3 regions of the Agrobacterium sp. 22094 genome follow, and region 1 is predicted to be linked to each of the others. Evidence: predicted binding sites of a transcription regulator. Region 1 holds the regulator's gene; each other region holds the start of a gene.
The links. The regulator LexA, encoded in region 1, represses DNA repair genes until DNA is damaged. The targets are predictions, from matches to a motif close to TGTTCNNNNTGTGTTCNG.
Positions count from the first base shown of each region.

Region 2: the regulator LexA is predicted to act here: its motif matches at 2,310-2,327, upstream of ACTJK5_RS22435 (YifB family Mg chelatase-like AAA ATPase).
Region 3: the regulator LexA is predicted to act here: its motif matches at 1,748-1,765, upstream of ACTJK5_RS20110 (helicase-related protein).

Region 1 covers NZ_JBQEPX010000001.1:938,394-942,597, forward strand. Annotated here, with positions in the region: gene ACTJK5_RS04455 (ComEC/Rec2 family competence protein) at 1-321, shown strand, start outside; gene ACTJK5_RS04460 (glutathione S-transferase family protein) at 332-1,021, opposite strand; gene ACTJK5_RS04465 (GFA family protein) at 1,283-1,681, shown strand; gene ACTJK5_RS04470 (hypothetical protein) at 1,773-2,030, shown strand; gene lexA (transcriptional repressor LexA) at 2,024-2,749, opposite strand; gene ACTJK5_RS04480 (hypothetical protein) at 3,106-3,669, shown strand; gene kdsA (3-deoxy-8-phosphooctulonate synthase) at 3,792-4,204, shown strand, end outside.
Region 2 covers NZ_JBQEPX010000008.1:91,407-95,610, reverse strand. Annotated here, with positions in the region: gene ACTJK5_RS22445 (lytic murein transglycosylase) at 1-572, opposite strand, end outside; gene ACTJK5_RS22440 (aspartate-semialdehyde dehydrogenase) at 838-1,872, opposite strand; gene ACTJK5_RS22435 (YifB family Mg chelatase-like AAA ATPase) at 2,401-3,933, shown strand; gene ACTJK5_RS22430 (cupin domain-containing protein) at 4,180-4,204, shown strand, end outside.
Region 3 covers NZ_JBQEPX010000005.1:257,300-261,503, forward strand. Annotated here, with positions in the region: gene tesB (acyl-CoA thioesterase II) at 1-322, opposite strand, end outside; gene ACTJK5_RS20105 (ubiquinone biosynthesis hydroxylase) at 415-1,629, shown strand; gene ACTJK5_RS20110 (helicase-related protein) at 1,983-4,204, shown strand, end outside.

The DNA of each region.
Region 1 (4,204 bases):
GGCGTCAAAGTCGCGGTCATTTCTAATACGGCGTTGACCGGTACAGCCTGCGATCTGGCGGACATCGTCGTGACGTCGCGTTTCGTGCCGTTTTCAAACTGTCGCTCGGGCGCGCTGCTGATCAGCGCCACAACATTGCGAAAGACAGGCTCGCTGGAACTCTGGTTGAATGAGGCCGGAGCGCCCGTCGCAACTGCGCGCGCGGCGATGCAAGACGTTGCCAGACCCTGGTCGATTCACCGCGCCTATGACTGGCGCAGCAAGACCTCCGACGGCGCGATGCCGCCGCATATCGAGACGATGCTGGCGGCCGGGCAGTAAGTCTTTTGCTTCAATCTGCTGCGGAGCGGCGGTCTTCGATAATCTCGCCAGACGCCCGCGCTTCCTCTTCATGCTCCAAGTCGCGCCACGGCTCCCGGATCGCTGCCTCCTCCCACTCCCTGATCGCCGGCAAGCCAAGGAGTTGGGTCTTGTAAGCCTCCGCCGCTGGCGAGAGTGCTGTGCCGTAAGTCTGGAAGCGAAACGCGACGGGGCAGAAGAACGCGTCGACGGCGGTGAAATTGATGCCGGCCAGAAACGGCCCGCCGAAGGTGTCGAGGCCCTGCTGCCATAGCGCGTCGATACGCGCGATATCCTTGCGGAGCGCCTCGGTTGCCGGAACCGGTCTGATCCGCAAACCTACACTCATCGGGTGTAGATTGCGCAGCGATTGGAAGCCGGAATGCATCTCCGCGGATGCCGAGCGCGACCAAGCCCGCGCTTTGGCATCCTCAGCCCAAACACCATCATGCCGTTCCGCCAGGTACTCGATGATTGCAAGCGAGTCCCAGATGGTGACATCGCCATCCACGAGGCAGGGCACCTTGCCTGTGGGGGAGAAGTGCGTGAAGCCATGCTTGGGATCGGGATCGTTGAACGGGACGAGATTCTCTTTGAAGGGAATCTCCAATGTCCGCATCAGCACCCAAGGCCGGAGAGACCAGGAGGAGTAGTTCTTGTTGGCGATGTAAAGATCGTACATGTTGTCTCCTTCTGGTGATACGGCCACTTGAATCGCATGCGATCAGCAAAAGCGTCCATGCGGTGCAAAAGTGCGAATGTTATTTCTCTGTCCATCGTCCTAACGCATGAGCGAGAGGACATACAGGCCGAGTCTGTCATGTCAGATATCATATGAATTGATGCGTTCGCCGCTCTCACCTTTCCGAAAACAGAAGCAGAATGAACTTCATCGGTTCGTCGCGGTTTGATGGGAAGGCGTCAAGCAAATGGAGCGGTCGAGATGAACATGAAATCTGGCGGTTGTGCCTGCGGCAGCGTGAGGCTTTCGATAGTCGGTGAGCCCTATCGTATCGGGATTTGTCACTGCATGGATTGTCGCAAGCACCACGGCGCGCTCTTCCACGCATCCGCCATCTTCCCGCAGGATGCCGTGACCATCGAAGGAGAAATACGCAGCTATAATGGCCGCTTCTTCTGTCCCAACTGCGGATCGCCGGTCTTCGGAAAAAGCGACGACGAAATCGAGGTCAATCTCGGTTCTCTGGATTCACCAGATCAGTTCGAGCCGACCTACGAGCTTTGGACGGTCCGCCGTGAGGCTTGGCTGCCGGATTTCCCGGCATTGCGCCAATATGAGCGGGACCGGGAATCGACAGGCAGAACGGAAAAGGGGCGGTGAGACTGTCCACCTTGTCGGATGGTAGCCGCGAGGTGGATTAGCCGCGTCTGTAAGTCCTGCTCTTAGAAGCGACGGGCGAGGGCGCTTGTCGGTGGCACTGAAAGATTGCCGCCGTTCGAAGGCCATGATCGGCATGCACCCGACCATCCGCCAATCTTTTCCTCATCCTCGGATCGAGAATGAGGATAACGAGAAAGACGAAGACGAAGACGAAGACGAAGAGAACCAGCGTCGAGACCTCGGCGCGATCAGAGGCAGCACATCGCCGCATCTGCCAACGAGGTCTGCGCGTCTTGCCTCTGCAAGAGCACAGGCAGCCAGTCTGAGCCGACTATCGTTCGCTCAGTGATAGCGACGAATGAGACCGACCAGCTTGCCCTGAATCTTTACCCGATCCGGTCCGAAGATGCGGGTCTCATAGGCTGGGTTCGCGGCCTCCAGGGCGATGGAAGCACCCTTGCGGCGGAAGCGCTTCAAGGTGGCTTCTTCATCATCCACCAGTGCGACGATGATATCGCCGGGGTTGGCGGTGCTGCCGTTGCGGATGATGACGGTGTCACCATCGAAGATGCCAGCCTCGATCATCGAGTCACCCTTGACCTCAAGCGCATAATGCTCGCCCGTGCCCAGCATATCGACGGGTACGACAACATCGTGGGTGTTGTTCTGGATAGCGGAGATCGGCACACCGGCGGCGATGCGTCCCATCACAGGAACGGTGACAGCGGAGGAGATCTGATCGTTTGCTGGCTTCGGCGCGGGAGCCGGCTCAGGCGGTTTGGCTTTTCCGAGGCTGCCCTCGATCACGCTTGGCGAAAAACCGCGCGGCGGCTTCTGTGCGGGTGCGGAATAGGCTTCCGGAAGCTTGATGACTTCCAGGGCTCTTGCCCTGTTCGGCAAGCGGCGGATGAAGCCGCGTTCTTCCAAAGCGGTAATCAGCCGATGGATGCCGGATTTCGAGGCGAGGTCGAGGGCATCTTTCATCTCATCGAAAGATGGCGGCACGCCGGACTCTTTCATTCGCTCATGAATGAAAAGAAGCAGTTCCTGCTGTTTGCGCGTGAGCATGAAGAAAACCCTTGGAATACGTGGCGAAGATTCGCGAAACAAATACAGAACGAACACTATATGTTCCATATGTGTTCTGCAATCCCTTAAAATTCCGCAAACGTCTCCGCCTCATCAATTCGCAGTCCTGTTATCCGCGCAATGGTAGAAGTTCATAGCTTCTTTACGGTGTTGGGCGTCTTTTTCCTCTCCAGGTTGATGATTTCATTTTTGCGGGTATCTACAAGCTGCTTCGAGGATCACACGATCCGGTCATCCTGTGGTATGAAGGCCAAGCCATTCGAAGCATTATCAACAAAGTTATCGTAGCTCTACGGCGCTGCCTTGCAGCGTTTTTTCGGGGCAGGGACATTTTTATGAAGCTCGTTAGATTTACCCTTATCGGAATGCTGATTGCGCTGGCCGGTTGCCAGACCCTCGATCCCAATTCACCGGAAGCTTTGAAGCGCAAGGAGTATGACCGGTTGCTGCTGAACACGACGATGGCCAATTGCAAGCTCATCGTTCAACTCAATCAGAAGCGCGTTTCGCAGAACAAGGAGCCGACGCGCGACAATAACTGTGCACGGATCCTGAAAAATCACGCGCTTGGCGGCGTTCATCCGGCGAGCTTCATCCCCGATCTTGCGGTGAACGGCATTCCCATTCCGATCGGTGGACTGATCAAGCTTGCAATCGTTGCCGACCGAAACCAGCGTGAGAAGAAGGCCTGGGAGGCATCGCTACCGGCTTGGGTTTCCGCCGGTGGTGAGAACAGCGAGAACGTTTATCGCATGTTGCTGACTCAAGGCTTCAAGCCCGAAGAATTGGAAGGGCTGAAGGGAAGTGCTGGATTTTCCGACGCGGTGCGCGCAGTCGGGCCGTTCGTGCAGTCTTCCGAGGCCAATCCCGATGTCGTCCGGAAGGCGAATGCCGGCTAAAGGGCAAGCGGTTGGTGCTCCCTCATCTCGTGACACATGGCGCGCTTGCTGCTAATGCCTGTGCAACATCGCAAATTAAGCGGTTGCCGGCGATGTCCGGCGCATGTGTCGTGAGGAATGAGATGACTTTGAAGAACAATTTGAAAGTGGTCGCTGGCGAAGGCAAAGGCGCTGTCGCCTTCTCCAACACAGAGCGGTTTTCGCTGATCGCCGGTCCGTGCCAGATGGAAAGCCGCGACCACGCTTTCATGATTGCCGGCACGCTGCATGAGCTTTGCGGCAAGCTCGGCATCGGGCTTGTCTATAAGTCATCCTTCGACAAGGCCAACCGCACATCGCTCTCCGGACAGCGTGGCATCGGTCTCGACAAGGCCATGGAGATCTTTGCCGATCTCAAGAAGGAATATGGCTTCCCTGTCCTGACCGACATCCATACGGAAGAGCAGTGCGCCATTGTCGCCGAAACCGTCGATGTCCTGCAAATCCCGGCCTTCCTCAGTCGCCAGACCGATCTTCTGATCGCCGCCGCAAAGAC
Region 2 (4,204 bases), on a different contig from region 1:
TGGGTCTGGCCGATTTCGCCATGGGCTGCGCCCTTGGCGTTGATGTTGAGCGAACCATTACCCACCAGCTTCAAGGCTGCGTAAAGCTGCTCGGTGAAATAGTCGGAACGGCGACAATCATAAGACAGCGTCGCGACGGCAGACAGTGTGTGCTGGTTGCCCATGAATCCGCCGAAACCGGTTTCCATGCCCCAGATCGCCAGAAGCGGGCCGGCTGGAACGCCGTAAGCGCGCTCGATATTGGCAAACAGCGCCGCATTGTTCTTCTTCATCGCCTTGCCGCGCGAAATGATGGCCTGGCCACCGCGCTTTTGCATGAACTGATCGAAGGAGAGCTTGAAACTGTGCTGACCACGGTCCGCACGGATCGTCGCCTGGTTGTAGGTGACGTTGGAGAAAGCCCGATCAAGGACTGCCGGGCTGACGCCGCGGCTTGCCGCTTCCTGCTTGAAGGATTGCACCCAGTTGCCGAAACCTGCCGAGGTATTGCCGCATTGCGCCGCCTGCAGCGGCGTTGCCGCCAGCATCGCAACTGCCGTCGCACCAAGGGAAAAAGCCTTTATTGCCCGCATCCGTATCTGCCTTTGATAGAGTGAGGGACAGCCCCTCGCCATGTTCGCCTGTCTAATGGTCTGACTGTGACATTTGATCCTCAAGATCACCGCAGATGGGTATCAAACGTCAAATTCATTCCACTAGCGAGAATTGAGAGGCACAAATTGCCGTTCGTCTTCATAACCAGCAAATGAACTGGCTGTGATAGGCACGAAGATTGAAAACCCGCCCATTCTCGAAAGTAACGGACGGGTTATAGTTAATAGTTGTTAAAAAACCGTATCACGCAGCGGCTTTGCGTGGCTTGATCAGACCACGGTTGATCAGAAGTTCGGCGATCTGAACGGCGTTCAGTGCCGCACCCTTGCGCAGGTTGTCGGAAACGACCCAGATATTGAGACCATTTTCGACGGTTGCGTCCTCGCGGATGCGCGAAATATAGGTTGCATCTTCACCAGCGCACTCGACCGGCGTGATGTAGCCGCCATTTTCGTGCTTGTCGATGACGAGGCAACCGGGTGCTTCGCGCAGAATGTCGCGCGCCTGATCGGCGGTGATTTCGTTTTCGAACTCGATATTGACCGATTCCGAGTGGCCGATGAAGACGGGAACGCGCACAGCGGTGCAGGTCACCTTGATCTTCGGGTCCAGCATCTTCTTGGTTTCTGCCAGAACCTTCCACTCTTCCTTGGTGTAACCGTCTTCCATGAAGACATCGATATGCGGAATGACGTTGAAGGCGATGCGCTTGGTGAACTTCTTGGTTTCGACCGGATCGGCCACGAAGACGGCGCGGGTCTGCTGGAACAACTCGTCCATGCCTTCCTTGCCTGCACCGGAAACGGACTGGTAGGTGGAGACGACAACGCGCTTGATCCTGGCGGCATCGTGAAGCGGCTTCAGCGCGACGACGAGCTGCGCCGTGGAGCAATTCGGGTTGGCAATGATGTTCTTCTTCCTGAAGCCTTCGACCGCATCGGCGTTGACTTCCGGAACGATCAGCGGAACGTCCTGATCGTAGCGCCAGGCAGACGAGTTATCGATAACGACGCAACCTTGCGCACCGATCTTCGGAGACCACTTCTTCGATACATCGCCACCGGCCGACATCAGGCAGATATCGGTATCGGAAAAATCGTAGTTCTCGAGATTGGAAACCTTCAGCGTGCGGTCGCCATAGGACACTTCCGTGCCCTGGCTGCGTGCGGAAGCCAGAGGAACAACTTCATCCGCCGGGAAACCACGTTCCGCCAGGATGTTCAGCATTTCGCGCCCGACATTGCCGGTGGCGCCTGCGATTGCAACTTTGAAACCCATGATCAAGCTCTCTTTCTGCCTCTCCTCTTTTTGGTGAGGGGGAGCCGCGAAACTGCGGCTTCCTTTCCCCGGCCAAACCGGGGAGAGAGCGGCGGGCCAGAGACGTCAGACGGTTTTAATCGTCGTTTTGGCCGTAATTCGGATGGAACCAGAAAGGCGCGCAGGATCGCCGGCTGAACCCGCCGGGCTTTGCATGACAATCATGTGCTGGACATGCCGCATGAACAGTGCGCTCCTTTTCGTGCGAAAGCTATTAGGAGGTTTGTCTTTTCTGTCAAGCGCAAACATAACGCCTTGCGGACAGGTCTCGCGTCTTTTCGATGACGGATTGATGCCGGTGCGCCGAGCGCCGCGCGCGCCAGCTGGTTGTCGCACAGGTTGCCGCATTCACCATTTCAAACGCCGCTGTCATTCTGGCCCACTGAAACTCACCCTCATGTTCTTGTTTTATTCTCATGCCTGTGCCAAGTTGTGGGCGCGATCTGGTAGAGCCGTGCGGACGGCGATTACGGCTGTGGGGGCCATTTCATGGTAGCGCGCGTCAATACAATTGCGTTTCAGGGCATCGAGGGTGTGCCTGTCGAAGTTCAGGTCATGGTGGCACCCGGCAAGGTCGGCATGCAGATCGTGGGCCTGCCCGATAAGGCAGTGGCCGAAAGCCGCGAGCGTGTACAGGCAGCCCTTCACGCATCAGGTCTCGCCATGCCCGCCAAGAAGGTCACCGTCAATCTTGCTCCCGCTGATCTTCCAAAGGAAGGCTCGCACTTCGATCTCCCCATTGCGCTCGGCCTGATGGCGGCACTCGGCGCCATTCCAGCGGAGGCGCTGAACCGCTTCGTCGTGCTGGGCGAACTCAATCTCGATGGCACGATCGGCGCTGTAGCCGGTGCTCTTCCGGCAGCCATTGCCGCCAACGCTCAAGACAAGGGTCTGATCTGCCCAGCCGATAGCGGTCCAGAGGCGGCGTGGGCAGGTGCTGAGATCGATATCCTCGCCCCGCGCAGCTTGATTGCTATCGCCAACCATTTTCGCGGCACGCAACTTCTGTCGAGGCCGGTTCCGGCCATTCGCGCCAATCCTGATAATCTTCCGGATCTCGCCGACATCAAGGGACAGGAGAGCGCGAAGCGGGCGCTGGAAGTCGCAGCGGCCGGTGGACATAATCTCTTGATGGTGGGCCCGCCCGGCTCCGGCAAGTCCATGCTGGCCTCCCGCCTGCCTTCCATCCTGCCGCCACTGTCCGCCTCGGAACTGCTTGAAGTGTCGATGGTGCATTCGATCGCGGGACAGCTTTCCGGCGGCAAGCTCTCAGATCGACGCCCATTCAGAACCCCGCACCACTCCGCAACCATGGCAGCGCTTGTCGGCGGCGGCTTACGCGCCAAGCCGGGTGAAGCCTCACTTGCTCACCATGGCGTGTTGTTTCTTGACGAGTTTCCCGAATTCTCGCCGCAGGTACTGGATGCGCTCCGCCAGCCGCTCGAGACCGGCGAATGCATCATCGCGCGCGCCAATCATCGCGTCAGCTATCCCGCCGAAATCCAGCTGGTGGCCGCCATGAACCCCTGCAAATGCGGCATGGCCGGTGAACCGGGCTTCACCTGTGCACGCGGTCCAAGATGCGTTTCCGATTACCAGGCGCGTATTTCCGGCCCGCTGATGGATCGCATCGATATCCGGATCGAAGTCCCTGCAGTCTCGGCCGCAGACCTTATCCGCCCGATGGCAGCGGAAGCCAGCGCCGACGTCGCCCGCCGCGTTGCGCGTGCCCGCCAGATGCAGGAAGAACGCTTCGCAGCCGCCGGCTTCCAAGGCATCCGCACCAATGCACGCTGCACCACGGCACTCATCGAAAAATGCGCCGAACCGGACGCTGCAGGCCTCCAACTTTTGCGCGACGCCGCAGAGAAGCTGAAATTCTCCGCGAGAGGCTATCACCGCATCCTGAAAGTGGCGCGCACGCTCGCCGATCTCGACGATAAGCCCGTTGTAGGGCGGCTACATCTGGCGGAAGCAATCTCGTACCGCATCGCAGGCGAGCGGCTTTCGGCAGCGGCTTAACGCTTTTCAGATGATGCTGTAAAAGTATTGATTGAATTAATCAATACAAGGCATGAGTTTATATCAGTATATATGCATATTGTATACGAATTCTTGCGTGGTCGCGGCAAGTATAAGCACCAGATTAAAGCATCTTGCCTTGTTCCGTCACTTAAGGGATGGAGATAGTTCGAATTCAACATAATTTGTGAAGCTTTTGCTCACCCGCCATTGCTACGATCTTCGCAATCAAGGTGGGGACCGAAGATGGTTGTTAAGATGATGATTGCGA
Region 3 (4,204 bases), on a different contig from region 1:
AGATCGCATGACCGTGCTGGATGGCAACGATGCGCCGTGTGGCGAAGCTTGCACCGTCACGAATGCGATCGACCTGGTAGATGATCGGCACGAGGGGATCGCCCGGCCGCATGAAATAGGCGTGGAGCGAATGGATAAAACGGTCCGCATCCACCGTTCGCTGTGCCGCCATCAGTGCCTGCGCAATGACCTGACCACCGAAGACGCGCTGCCATCCAACCTGTGGGCTGGTGCCGCGGAAGAGATTTTCTTCAAGCTTTTCAAGATCAAGCGTGGCGAGAAGATTTTCCATCGGACTTGATGACTGAGAAGGATGCGACATTTCGGCATGCTCCGGCTGTATGAAGACGTGATGGGATGGTCTATAATGGCAGAAGAATATGCACAAGAACGCAAGGCGCAGGAGAAGACGCAATGCTTGATGTCGTGATTGCCGGGGGCGGATATGTGGGCTTAAGCGTTGCCGTCGCCATCAAGCAGGCAGCGCCGCATCTTGGTGTGCAGGTCATCGAAGCCGCACCGGAAGACGTCTGGAAGAAGGACGTCCGCGCCTCCGCGATCATCGCCGCCGCTAGCCGCATGCTGGATGTCTTCGGCATCTGGCAGGAGTTGGAGCCGGAAGCCCAGCCGATCAACAGGATGATCGTGACGGATTCGCGCACGGCCGATCCTGTTCGCCCGGTCTTCCTCACCTTCGACGGCGACGTGGCGGAAGGCCAGCCCTTTGCGCATATGGTCCCGAATGTCGCGATGGTCGGCGCTTTGCGGGGAGTGTGCGAGCGGCTCGGTATCGAAATCCGCCATGGGCTCAGCGTCACCGGTTTTTCCGCCGGTCCGCAAAGCAACCAGATTTCGCTCTCCGACGGCTCCTCGCTGGAAACGCGTCTGCTGGTCGCCTGCGACGGTGTGAAATCGGCGCTGCGCGACATGGCCGGCATCAAGACTGTTCATTGGGCTTACGATCAGTCGGGCATCGTCACGACTGTGGAGCATGAGCGCCCGCATAATGGCTGCGCGGAAGAACACTTTTTGCCCTCCGGTCCCTTTGCCATCTTGCCACTCAAGGGCAACCGCTCGTCGCTGGTGTGGACGGAGCGCACGGCAGATGCCGATAGCCTCGTCGCGTCCGACGATCTCATCTTCGAAGAAGAGCTCGAGCGTCGCTTCGGTCACAAGCTTGGGCCCATTCGCCCCGTCGGTCCGCGCCGCGCCTTCCCGCTTGGCCTCACGCTTGCCCGCGCTTTCGTCGCGCCACGCATCGCGCTTGCCGGTGACGCCGCGCACGGCATTCACCCCATCTCTGGACAGGGCCTCAATCTCGGCTTCAAGGATGTGGCGGCACTGGCCGAGACCGTCGTCGAGGCCGATCGCATCGGGCTCGATATCGGCTCACTCAACGTGCTGGAGCGCTACCAGTCCTGGCGCCGCTTCGATACGGTGCGCATGGGTGTGACCACCGATGTTTTGAACCGTCTGTTCTCCAATGATGTCGGACCAATCCGCGTTGCCCGCGATTTTGGACTGGGCCTGGTTGATCGTATCCCCGCATTGAAATCCTACTTCATCGGCCAGGCCGCCGGAACGGCGGACCGCAATGGACCAAGATTGCTGGCGGGACAACCTCTGTAGCCGGCATCGTCCTTTAGCATCATCTGATTCAGCATCTGGTGGCTTTCGGTGAAGCGGAAGCCACATCTTGCCGTGAACAAAGGCTGAATCTGGCGGAGTCAGCGATTCGTCTCTGATTCGTTCTCAACCTGTTCCGAATCTTGCGCCTTTGGCGTTTCTCAGCAAAAAAGCGGTTTTGGCGTGTCAAATTAGCTGTCAATTCAAGGGCGACGCCGATGATAACCGCTTTCGTCCTTGCGTTTGGCCTTGCTGATTGCCATGTGTGGGAAGACTGAAATGCGGGCGCCCTCACGCCGTGTCCGAAGAGTAGCAGCATCGTCGTTTTCGCGGATAGTACGTTGAATTTTCGCCCCATGATCTTGAGCGGCCGCGGTGTAACGGCCGTTCTTGGACCGACAAATACCGGCAAAACCCATTATGCCATCGAGAGAATGGTGGCGCATGGAAGTGGTGTCATCGGCCTTCCGCTGCGCCTTCTGGCACGCGAGGTCTATACCCGACTGGTGGAAAAGGTCGGCGCCAACAACGTTGCGCTGATCACCGGCGAAGAGAAGATTTCCCCACCACGCGCCAAATATTCCGTCTGCACCGTGGAGGCGATGCCACGCGAAACCAATGCCGCCTTTGTCGCCATCGACGAAGTCCAGCTCGCGGGCGACCTGGAACGCGGCCATATCTTCACCGACCGCATTCTGAATCTGCGCGGCAAGGAAGAAACGCTGCTTCTGGGTGCCGGAACCATGCGGCCGATTCTCGAAAAGCTGCTGCCCGGCATCGTTATGGTCGAGCGCCCTCGCCTCTCGCAACTCTTCTATGCGGGATCGAAGAAGATAACCCGCCTGCCCCAGCGCACGGCGATCGTTGCGTTCTCGGCCGATGAAGTCTACGCAATCGCCGAACTGGTGCGCCGCCAGCGCGGTGGCGCTGCGGTCGTTCTCGGTGCGCTATCGCCCCGCACTCGCAACGCGCAGGTTGGGCTCTACCAGAACGGCGACGTGGAATATCTGGTGGCGACCGATGCCATCGGCATGGGTCTGAACCTCGATGTCGACCACGTCGCATTTGCCCAGGATCGCAAGTTCGACGGCTATCAGTTCCGCAATCTCAACCCGGCTGAAATGGGCCAGATCGCCGGTCGTGCCGGACGGCATCTGCGCGACGGCACCTTTGGCGTGACGGGTCGCGTCGATCCCCTGGACGATGAGTTGGTGGAACGAATCGAATCACACGAGTTCGATCCGGTCAAAGTGCTGCAATGGCGCACGAAGAACTTCGATTTCTCGTCCATCAGAAATCTCCAGGCGAGCCTCGATGCGGCACCCACGGTGCAGGGTCTGTCGCGCGCCTTGCCTGCCATCGATCAGCAGGCACTCGAATATCTCGGGCGCTACCCGGAGATCATCGACGTCACGACCACTGCGGAGCGCGTCGAAAGATTGTGGGAAGCCTGCGCTTTGCCGGATTATCGCCGCATCGCGCCTGCACAACATGCCGATCTGATCTCGACTCTCTATTTCGATCTCGTCAAACGCGGTACGGTCAACGAGAATTTCATGGCCGAACAGGTACGCCGCGCCGACCGGACGGATGGTGAAATCGACACGCTCTCCGCCAGGATTGCGCAGATCAGAACATGGACGTATGTATCCAACCGCCCAGGATGGCTTGCCGATCCGACACACTGGCAAGAAAAGACACGGGAAATCGAAGATCGATTGTCCGATGCTCTACATGAAAGGTTGACGAAACGCTTTGTTGATCGCAGGACATCTGTGCTCATGAGGCGCCTAAGAGAGAATGCGATGCTTGAAGCTGAAATCAGTGTGAATGGTGATGTCTTCGTAGAAGGACATCATGTCGGTCAATTGGCGGGATTCCGGTTCACCCCGGTTTCGGGAACCGAAGGTCCAGATGCCAAGGCCGTCCAGGCGGCAGCGCAAAAGGCGCTCGCATTGGAGTATGAGGCGCGCGCCGCCCGTCTCCATGCCAGTGGTAATGGCGATCTGGCGATGAGCTCGGACGGTCTCGTCCGCTGGCTCGGTGAGCCCGTGGCGCGTCTGGCAGCCGGCGACAACATCATGAAGCCGCGCGTCATCCTTCTGGCCGACGAGCAGCTGAGCGGCAATGCGCGTGACCACGCGCTCGCCCGCATCGAGCGCTTCGTCAATCACCAGATCGCAACGGTTCTGAAGCCGCTCGACGATATTTCGCGCGCCGAAGATCTGCAGGGTCTCGCCAAGGGTCTGGCTTTCCAGCTGGTTGAAAATCTCGGCATCCTGTTCCGCCGCGATGTCGCCGATGAGGTCAAGACGCTGGATCAGGACGCTCGCGCCTCAATGCGTCGTTACGGCATCCGTTTTGGCGCCTACCACGTCTTCCTGCCAGCACTTCTCAAGCCGGCGCCTGCCGAGCTTGTGACGCTGCTCTGGGCCCTGAAGAATGACGGCCTTGGCAAGCCGGGCTATGGCGATCTCATCCCGGTTCTGGCTGCCGGCCGTACCTCGGTCGTCACCGATCCCGGTTTTGAGCGCATGTTCTACAAGCTTGCCGGCTTCCGTTTCCTTGGCAAGCGCGC